2 regions of the Rhizobium sp. 3T7 genome follow, and region 2 is predicted to be linked to the other one. Evidence: riboswitches for the same ligand, from Rfam matches in the RefSeq annotation. Region 2 holds a riboswitch; the other holds the start of a gene.

Region 1 (4,210 bases), on a different contig from region 2:
ATTTGCACGGGGTCGTAGACGCAGACCGAACACTGACTGAAGAGCGGTTGCCGGATATGCCAGGATGCCGGCTCCGCGTGAACCGCGACGCTGAAATCATAAGCGCCGTCGTCGAGCATGCGGGCGGAATCATGCTTGTCAGCAGCGACACCAATCAGCCGTGCGCCCGGTGAGAGTTCACGCAGGCGCGCGACGAGCGGCCCGAAGAAAGCCGATTCCAGATTGTCGCACATGCCGATCCTGAACTCGCCCTGCCAGCTCTTGGGATCGAAGGCATCAGGCGGCCGGATCGCGCGCTCGATCCCCGACAAGGCATCCTCTATCGCAGGCGCAATGGCAAGGGCACGCGCCGTCGGCTGCAGGCCCCGCCCTACCCGCACGAACAGTTCGTCATCGAGTGTCTCTCGCAGCCGCTTCAAAGCGGCCGACAGGCCCGGCTGACCGAGGAGAAGCCGCTCGGCCGCACGAGAGACATTGCGCTCCTGCATCAATACCGAGAAGGCCAGCAGGAGATTGAGGTCTATCTTTCGGAGGATCGTATCATTCATCATTCTCAGTAATACCTGGCATGGTTACTATCAATTTGCAATAGGTTCAGTAGGTGTACATTTTCTCGTTCCCTGACGCTCAAGCTTCCTCCCATGGCGTCGGCAGAAAGGAACGATCATTCATGACCACTTCCCGATCTCCAGGCACAGCCGGCGTAGCATTGCTGCTGCTCTGCGCTGCCAACTTTCTCGATGCAATGGACGTATCCACGATTGGCGTCGCGCTTCCGGCGATCCAGGCCGAGCTCGGCATGAAAGCGACATCCCTCCAATGGGCGGTCAGCGCCTACGTGCTTGGCTATGGCGGTTTCCTGCTGCTGGGCGGGCGCGTCGCGGACGTCTTCGGCCACCGTCGCGTCTTCCTCTGGTCGCTCGGCATCTTCGCTGCCGCCAGTATTGCCGGCGGTTTTGTCGATAGCGGCCCGACTTTGATTGCCGCTCGCTTGATAAAGGGCATTGCCGCGGCGTTCACAGCACCGGCTGCCCTTGCCCTGCTCTTGTCGGTGTTCGGCGAAGGGGCGGCCCGTGCGAAAGCGCTTGGCGTCTTTGCCTCTACGGGCGCGACCGGCTTCGTCCTCGGCATGGTACTGGGAGGGGCCGCGACCGTTTTCAGCTGGCGGGCAACGCTAGTCATGGGTGCGCCTGTCGCCGTCATCGCGCTGGCCATTGCTCCCTTCGTCCTGCCAGCGGATCAACGTCGCAGCGGACCGCGTGCGACGTTCGACTGGGCAGGCGCAATGACGATCACGCCTGGACTTTTGCTTTTCGTCTTTGGCATTACCAATGCTGCGGCCGAGGGCTGGCAGGCAGTGCCAACCTTCGGAGCGCTGGTGGCGGCCACCGCTTTGATCGGTCTCTTCCTCATCGTCGAATCTCGCCATGCTGATCCGATGGTACCGCTTGCGATATTCCGGCGGGCAAGGCTTTCCCACGCCAATGCCATTGCCGCGCTGTTCCAGGGCGTCTATGTCGGCTTCCAGTTTATCGCGACCCTCTACTATCAGACCGTAGTCGGCTGGTCGGCCTTCGCGACCGGCTTCTCCTTTGCCTTCGGCGGCGTCTGCGTCATGTTCCTGGCGCCACGTTTTGCCACGATCGCGCAAAATCGCGGGACAACCGGGCTGATGACACTCGGCGTAGCGCTGCAGGCCACAAGCTATATCTTCTGGATCCTGAGTGTCGGCCACATCAACCCCATCTTGCTGGTTGCCCTGTCGCAGATCCCGCTCGGTGTGGGTTATGCCATGACCTACCCCTCCGTGCAGGTTGCCGCCCTCTCCGACGTTGGCGAAGACCAATCCGGGCTTGCATCGGGGCTGTTGTTCGCTTCCTTCCAGATTGGTGGCGGTATCGTCCTTGCCGCAGCTTCGGCGATCTTCGGTGCGGCCTCCGGTTTTGGTTGGGATCCGTATTTTGCCGGCATCACATTTGTCGCCGTCCTCGCGGTCCTCGTCACGCTAGCTGCGGCACTCGGCCCGAGATCGTCTCTTATCGACCGGAACATCTATCAGGCTGCGGAATAGTCCCTGACCACAGCGCACGCGACGTCGCCGGGTTCTTGCCCGGCGATGTCCATTTTATGGATGACAGGCGCGTGCTTCTCTGCGACAAGAAGCCAATGAGAGACAGGGGCGCCCGCCTGATGGTGGGCTGAGAAGCACCCTTTGAACCTGAACCGGATAATGCCGGCGGAGGGAGTCGCTCGGGACTTCCAGCTTCGCGCGTAAGTCCCCGCGCCTTTCCTCCCCGATCGAAAGGCGCACCATGCCAGACCACACCTCACCGGGAACGTTGCTGAGCGAATTGCGCGCGCGACCGCCACTCGTCCATTGCATTACCAACTTCGTTGCCATGAACATTGCGGCCAATGTGCTTCTGGCGGCTGGTGCTTCTCCCGCCATGGTGCATGCGCAAGAAGAGGCTGGCGAATTTGCCGCGATCGCTGGCGCGCTGACAATCAACATCGGTACACTTTCGTCAGCCTGGCTGCGCGGCATGGAGACGGCCGCCATCGCGGCCGGTCAGTCTGGAAAACCATGGGTTCTCGATCCGGTCGCCCACTATGCCACGGGGTTTCGTCGTGCTGCTGTGGGTCGGCTGCTGGAGCTCGGCCCCGCCGTCATTCGCGGCAATGCCTCCGAAATCATCGCGCTTGCCGGCGGCGCAAGCCGTGGTCAGGGCGTGGACAGCCGTGACGGTGTCGAGCACGCCGAGGAATCAGCGCGGCTGCTTGCGAGGGTGCACGGAGCGATCGTCGCAGTGACCGGCGCCGTTGATTTCGTCACCGACGGCGAACGGGCAGTGCGCATCGAGGGGGGCTCGGCGTTGATGCTTCAGGTGACTGCGCTTGGGTGTTCGCTGACCTGCCTTGTGGGCGCCTTCCTGGCGGTTCGGCCCGACGCACCCTTCGAGGCAACGGTTGCGGCACTTGCGACCTTTGCTGTTGCCGGTGAAACGGCGGCCAGCAAGGCGCACGGCCCGGGCTCGTTTTCCTGGCGGTTCCTCGACGCACTTGCAGCACTCGACGCCTCACTTCTCGATCGCCAAGCACGGCTGCGTTGTGCATGAAGAACATTGATCTTTCCCTTTACCTCGTCCTCGATCCCGACCTTTGCGCCGCCCTAGGCATGGTGGAGACCGCGCGGGCGGCAGTCGCGGGCGGAGCGAGGGTCGTGCAGTTGCGGAACAAGCATGCGGATACGGCCCGGATGATCGAGACCGGGCGGGCGCTCAAGGCGGCTTTGTTTGGCACCAATGCGCGCCTCATCGTCAACGATGACGTCGAGGCCGCGGTCGCAATTGGTGCCGACGGTCTGCACATTGGGCAAGAGGACATGGATGCACCGACTGCCCGCGCACGGATTGGGCGCGACATGATCCTTGGGCTCTCGGTCGAGACCGAGGCGCTGGCCGCAGCGGTCGATCCGGCCATCGTGGACTATGCCGGCATCGGCCCGGTGTTTGCGACGCCGACAAAGGCGGACCACAAACAGCCGATCGGTTTTGCGGGGCTTGCGCGTCTGGTGCGGATCTGTCGCGTTCCCTCCGTCGCGATCGGTGGCTTGAAGGCGGCTCATGTCGGAGCTGTCTTCGCGGCTGGCGCTGACGGTCTTGCCGTCGTCTCGGCGATCTGCGGCACGCCTGACCCAGAGGCTGCCACCCGCGACATCGCTGAAAACATCAAAAAGGTTCACGGATGATCCGCAACGTTCTCTCCATCGCCGGTTCCGATCCCTCGGGCGGCGCCGGAATCCAGGCCGATTTGAAGGCGTTCTCGGCCCGCGGCGTCTACGGCATGGCAGTTTTGACCGCGCTGACGGCGCAAAACAGCCAGGGTGTTTCCGGTGTCCATCTGGTTCCTGCCGCTTTCGTCGCCGACCAGATCAAGGCAGTCTTTGCCGATGTGCGCGTTGACGCGATCAAAATCGGTATGATTGCGAACGCCGAAATCGCCGGCGCCGTCGCCGATGCCATCGAACCGCACAAAGGTATACCGATCGTGCTTGATCCGGTGATGGTCGCCAAGGGTGGCGCCTCCCTCCTTGATCCGTCCGCGGTCGAAGTCCTTACTCAGCGCCTGCTGCCGCTTGCGACGCTGCTGACACCCAACCTGCCGGAAGCTGCGGCACTCCTGCATGGACCTACGGCTGAGAGCCGTGCGG
Region 2 (4,210 bases):
CGCCCCAAGGATCACCGATGTAAGGACAATCTGCAGCAGGGAAAGGACGACGGCCCGGCCAGGGTCGAAATCAAAACGCAGCGATTGATAGATCGCAACCTCGACGGTCGTCGCGGCTGGCCCACCACCCAGCGTCAGCACCAGCGTGAAACTCGTGGCGCACAGCATGAAGATCAGACCGGCGATACCGGGAATGACCGAGCGCAGAACCGGCCATTCAATGAAGCGGAAAATCGAGCCAGGCCGCATGCCGAGACCACTTGCCATCAGCCAGTATTCCGCTGGCACGCGCTCTAATGCCGCCAGCATCAAGCGGCAAGCCAGCGGCATGTTAAAGAAGATATGCGCCAACAGGATCCCGGAAAGCCCGTAGATGCTGATCGGTTCCGCCATGCCGAGCTTGAGCAGCAGCGCGTTCATAAAGCCCTGCCGCCCCCAGATACCGATCAACCCGAGCGCCCCGATCAGAACAGGAAGGCCCATCGGCACAGCCATCAGCCGAATGATCCACATGCGTCCGGGGAAATGCTGCTGACGCGCCAGGGCCTGAGCGACGGGAATCGCAAAAGCGATCGATAGCAGCGTCGAAAGCAAGGCCTGCAACAAGGTGAAACGCAGGACCCGCAGGATGTACGGTTCAAGCACCGCCGCCAGAATGGACGAAACGCCGCTCGAGAGAAGCAAGGCGAAGACCGCAAGGCCGACGAAAACGGCAATACCGGCAAGACTTAGCGCCCCGCCCAACATCGCCCGCCGCATCTCCGCCTTGGTCAAAAGCATCAATTCATGCTCATCGCAGCCAGCCACTCATCGATCCAGGCTTTGCGGTTCTCCGCGACTTCCTCCGAGCTCATCAGAAAGGTCTTTGACGGATTCACGAGCTTGCCGAACGCATCGGGTAGCGGTTGCGACGTCGCCGAAACCGGCATCATCCAGTTGTTGGTCGGAATGGTGTCCTGGAAGCCCGGCGTCACCATGAATTTCAAGAAATCGCGCGCAAGCTCTTTGTCCGGCGCATTCTTAAGCAGGCCCGCCACTTCGATCTGTATGTAGTGGCCCTCTGAGAATGCAGCCGCCTGATAGCGGTCCGTACTTTCCGCAACCATGTGGTAGGCAGGCGAGGTCGTGTAGGAGAGCACCATGGGCGCCTCACCCTTGGTGAAAAGTCCATAAGCCTCGGACCAGCCGGGCGTTACCGTCAACACCCGCTTTTTGAGTTTTGCCCAAGCCTCAGGCGCCTTATCGCCGTAGACGGACTTTACCCACAGCAAGAGACCGAGCCCGGGTGTCGAGGTGCGCGGGTCCTCAATGACGATCTTTTGCGAAGGGTCGCCTTCGACCAGATCCTTCATGCTCTGCGGAGGATTTTTGATCGTCTGGGTGTCGTAGATGACGGCGAAGTGGCCATAGTCATAAGGCACGAATACATCGTCCTTGTAGTCCCCGGGCACGTTGAGTGCACTGACGTCGACACCACTCGCATCGAATAGGCCGGTTGCCTTCGCTTCCGTGGTCAGGTTCGTGTCCAGGCCGAGCACGACATCTGCCTTCGTACCAGCGCCTTCGAGCTTGAGGCGCGACAGCAGCGCCACGCCATCAGCCACACTGACGAAATTGACGCTGCAGCCGCAGGTCTTCTCGAATGCTTCCTTGACCTTCGGCCCCGGACCCCATTCCGATGTGAAGCTCTCATAGGTGTAGACGGTGAGCGTCTTGTCTGCCGCCCGCGCGCCTGGGCCGGCAAGGCCGGCAGTCGCGACAAAGGCCGTGACAAACAGCAAACAGCTTGTGAATTTGAACATGGCACCTCTCCTCTGGTTTGCTTGAAGGGGAAAAGGGCGGTGCCAGATGTCACGCGTCTAATCCCTCCGCCGGTGTTAGCCGGATCAGGTTCCGCGGGTTGGCTTTCAGCCTCTCAGCCGCGCACCGAATGGGCACGGGCACCCCGTTAGAGCGTTTGCAGATGTATCGCCACGCTTGGTGTCTTGCAAGTGGCGGCCTTAGCCCGCCACCGGCATTTATTCCGCCGCTTCGGTGCTGGCTGCCGGCCGCACCTCGGCCGCGCGCGGCAGCTGCGTCGGTTTCAGCATCAAGGCGGCGCAAAGGCCAATGAGCGCGATCGCGCAGGACGCCATGAAAAGCGGTGTGAACGCATTGGCATAGGCGTCGGCCACCGCCTGACGTGTGGACTCCGGCAAAGCCGCCAGCATTTTCGGCGTCAGCTGCTCGATGTCAGTTACGCCGGGAATGGACAGTCCCGTCTTGCCGAGCTGTGAGCCAATTATCGCGCCGTAAATCGAGATAGCAATCGATGCGCCACCCATGCGCGACAGCGTCACCGATCCTGTTGCGGCGCCGACGTCGCGCGCTGGAGCCGCATTCTGAACGCCGATGACCGGCACCTGTTGTGCAAGGCCAACGCCGAAGCCGTGGAGGGCCATCACTGCTCCGATCAGCAGGACCGGCGTTCCCGCATGAACCTGAGTGAGCAGCACGAATGCGATGGCACTGCAGGTCAGGCTTGCTACGGCAAACGGCTTGTAACGCCCGGTGATGGAGATGATACGGCCCGCAGAAAGCGACCCGCAAACGATGCCGCCGGTCAAAAGAATGAAGAACGCCCCGGCCGCCGAGGGTGAAAGGCCAGTCGTCGTCTGCAGGAACAGCGCGAAATAATTGACCATGCCAATGCCGATCGCGCCGCTCATGATCGACATAAAAAGCAACAGGCTGAACGTTGAATTGCGGAACAGCGACAGCGGAACAATTGGCTCGGCGGCGCGACGCTCGACGAGAATCCATCCGATGACTGTAGCAACGCCGAGTGTCATGATGACAAGGTTCTGCGGGGCCACCAGCGAACCGAAAAGCTGAGCGCCATCGGCAGCCAGCACGATGCTTGCCGTCGTCAAGGCGAGCAGCAAGGCTCCGGCATAGTCGATCTTCGGACGGCGGTTCGGCTTCCGGTAAGGCAGCATGAGCACCAGACCGACAAGGACGACGAAGCCAATCGGAACGTTGACGAGGAAGATCGACCGCCAACCGAAGAGATCGCTCATCGCACCACCGAGGACAGGCCCGATCGCACCGGATGCCATCAGCACAAGGCTGGAATAGCTTTGGTACCGCGCACGTTCGCGGGGCTCGAACAGGTCGGCGTTGACGGCGAAGATCGATACCATGATGCCGCCTCCGCCAAGCCCCTGCAACACGCGGGCTGCAATCAGCGTGTTCATGGATATGGCCAGTCCGCAGACGGCGGAGCCGATGGTGAAAATCATGATCGCGGCCATCATCACATACTTGCGGCCGAAGAGATCACCGAGCTTGCCGTAAAGTGGCATCACCGCGCTCACGGCGAGCAGATAGGCCGAGCCGACCCAGCTGAACCGCTCGAGGTGGCCGAACTCACCGACGATTGTCGGCAGAGCCGTTGCGACGATCTGGTTGTCGAGTGTCGCCATGAACATGGCTGCCATTAGAAAAAGGAAGAGGATGAACCGCCGACGATGATCCGTCACAAGCGGCGCCGCGGCAATTTGAGTATCCATGAAGCGTCGTTCCAGATGATGCGTTGACTACGTTATGTGCTATTAGCATATAATTGTCAATGTCACGTTATTGACTTTGGCATATTCTCAATTGACATGGAACATGCTATATTTCCGGAATGAAAGAGAGCTTGATGAACCTGATCGACCCAGACGCTGCGACCGACGACCCAGGTATTCTGCGTATTGGCCAAAGCATGACCCGCATGCGCCTGATGACCGGGCGCCGACTGATCGGGCGGCTCGCCATCCAGAGTGTGGCGCCCGGCCTTGAGCTGTCGCACCTTGACGTACTGGATGCCGTGCGGCGCGCTCAAGAGGCCGGTGAAGTAACGGTCGGGACGATCGCCGAGATGATGCGGATCGATCCGTCGCGCGCAAGCCGCGTCGTCGCGGATATGGTCGGACGTAATATTCTGCGGCGAAAGGCATCCCAGACCGATGCGCGGCGGATCATCGTCGTGATGACGCCACTCGGACAGCGGCTGTTGTCGGAGATACGCGCGCAGAAGTTCGCATTCGTTTCCGAGGTGGTCAAAGACTGGAAACCGGAAGAGATCGAGGCATTCGGAGAACTGTTCGAAAAGTTCATTTCCGGCTACGAGGACATCTTTCAGGCGCGCATCAAGGATGTCCCTGACGAAGCCTGAGCAGCGGCC

Evidence for each region. Region 2 has a riboswitch for thiamine pyrophosphate ahead of thiB (thiamine ABC transporter substrate binding subunit). Riboswitches for the same ligand answer to the same signal wherever they lie in the genome.
Region 1: linked by a shared signal. The riboswitch ahead of thiM (hydroxyethylthiazole kinase) and the one ahead of thiB (thiamine ABC transporter substrate binding subunit) in region 2 are both predicted to bind thiamine pyrophosphate.

What each region holds. Positions count from the first base shown of each region.
Region 1 covers NZ_JAIQXS010000007.1:148,172-152,381, reverse strand. The annotation lists gene K9B32_RS12910 (LysR family transcriptional regulator) at 1-551, opposite strand, end outside; gene K9B32_RS12905 (MFS transporter) at 671-2,071, shown strand; TPP riboswitch at 2,166-2,262, shown strand; gene thiM (hydroxyethylthiazole kinase) at 2,313-3,116, shown strand; gene thiE (thiamine phosphate synthase) at 3,113-3,748, shown strand; gene thiD (bifunctional hydroxymethylpyrimidine kinase/phosphomethylpyrimidine kinase) at 3,745-4,210, shown strand, end outside.
Region 2 covers NZ_JAIQXS010000006.1:188,632-192,841, forward strand. The annotation lists gene thiP (thiamine/thiamine pyrophosphate ABC transporter permease ThiP) at 1-780, opposite strand, end outside; gene thiB (thiamine ABC transporter substrate binding subunit) at 780-1,802, opposite strand; TPP riboswitch at 1,847-1,958, opposite strand; gene K9B32_RS11635 (MDR family MFS transporter) at 2,019-3,551, opposite strand; gene K9B32_RS11640 (MarR family winged helix-turn-helix transcriptional regulator) at 3,671-4,201, shown strand.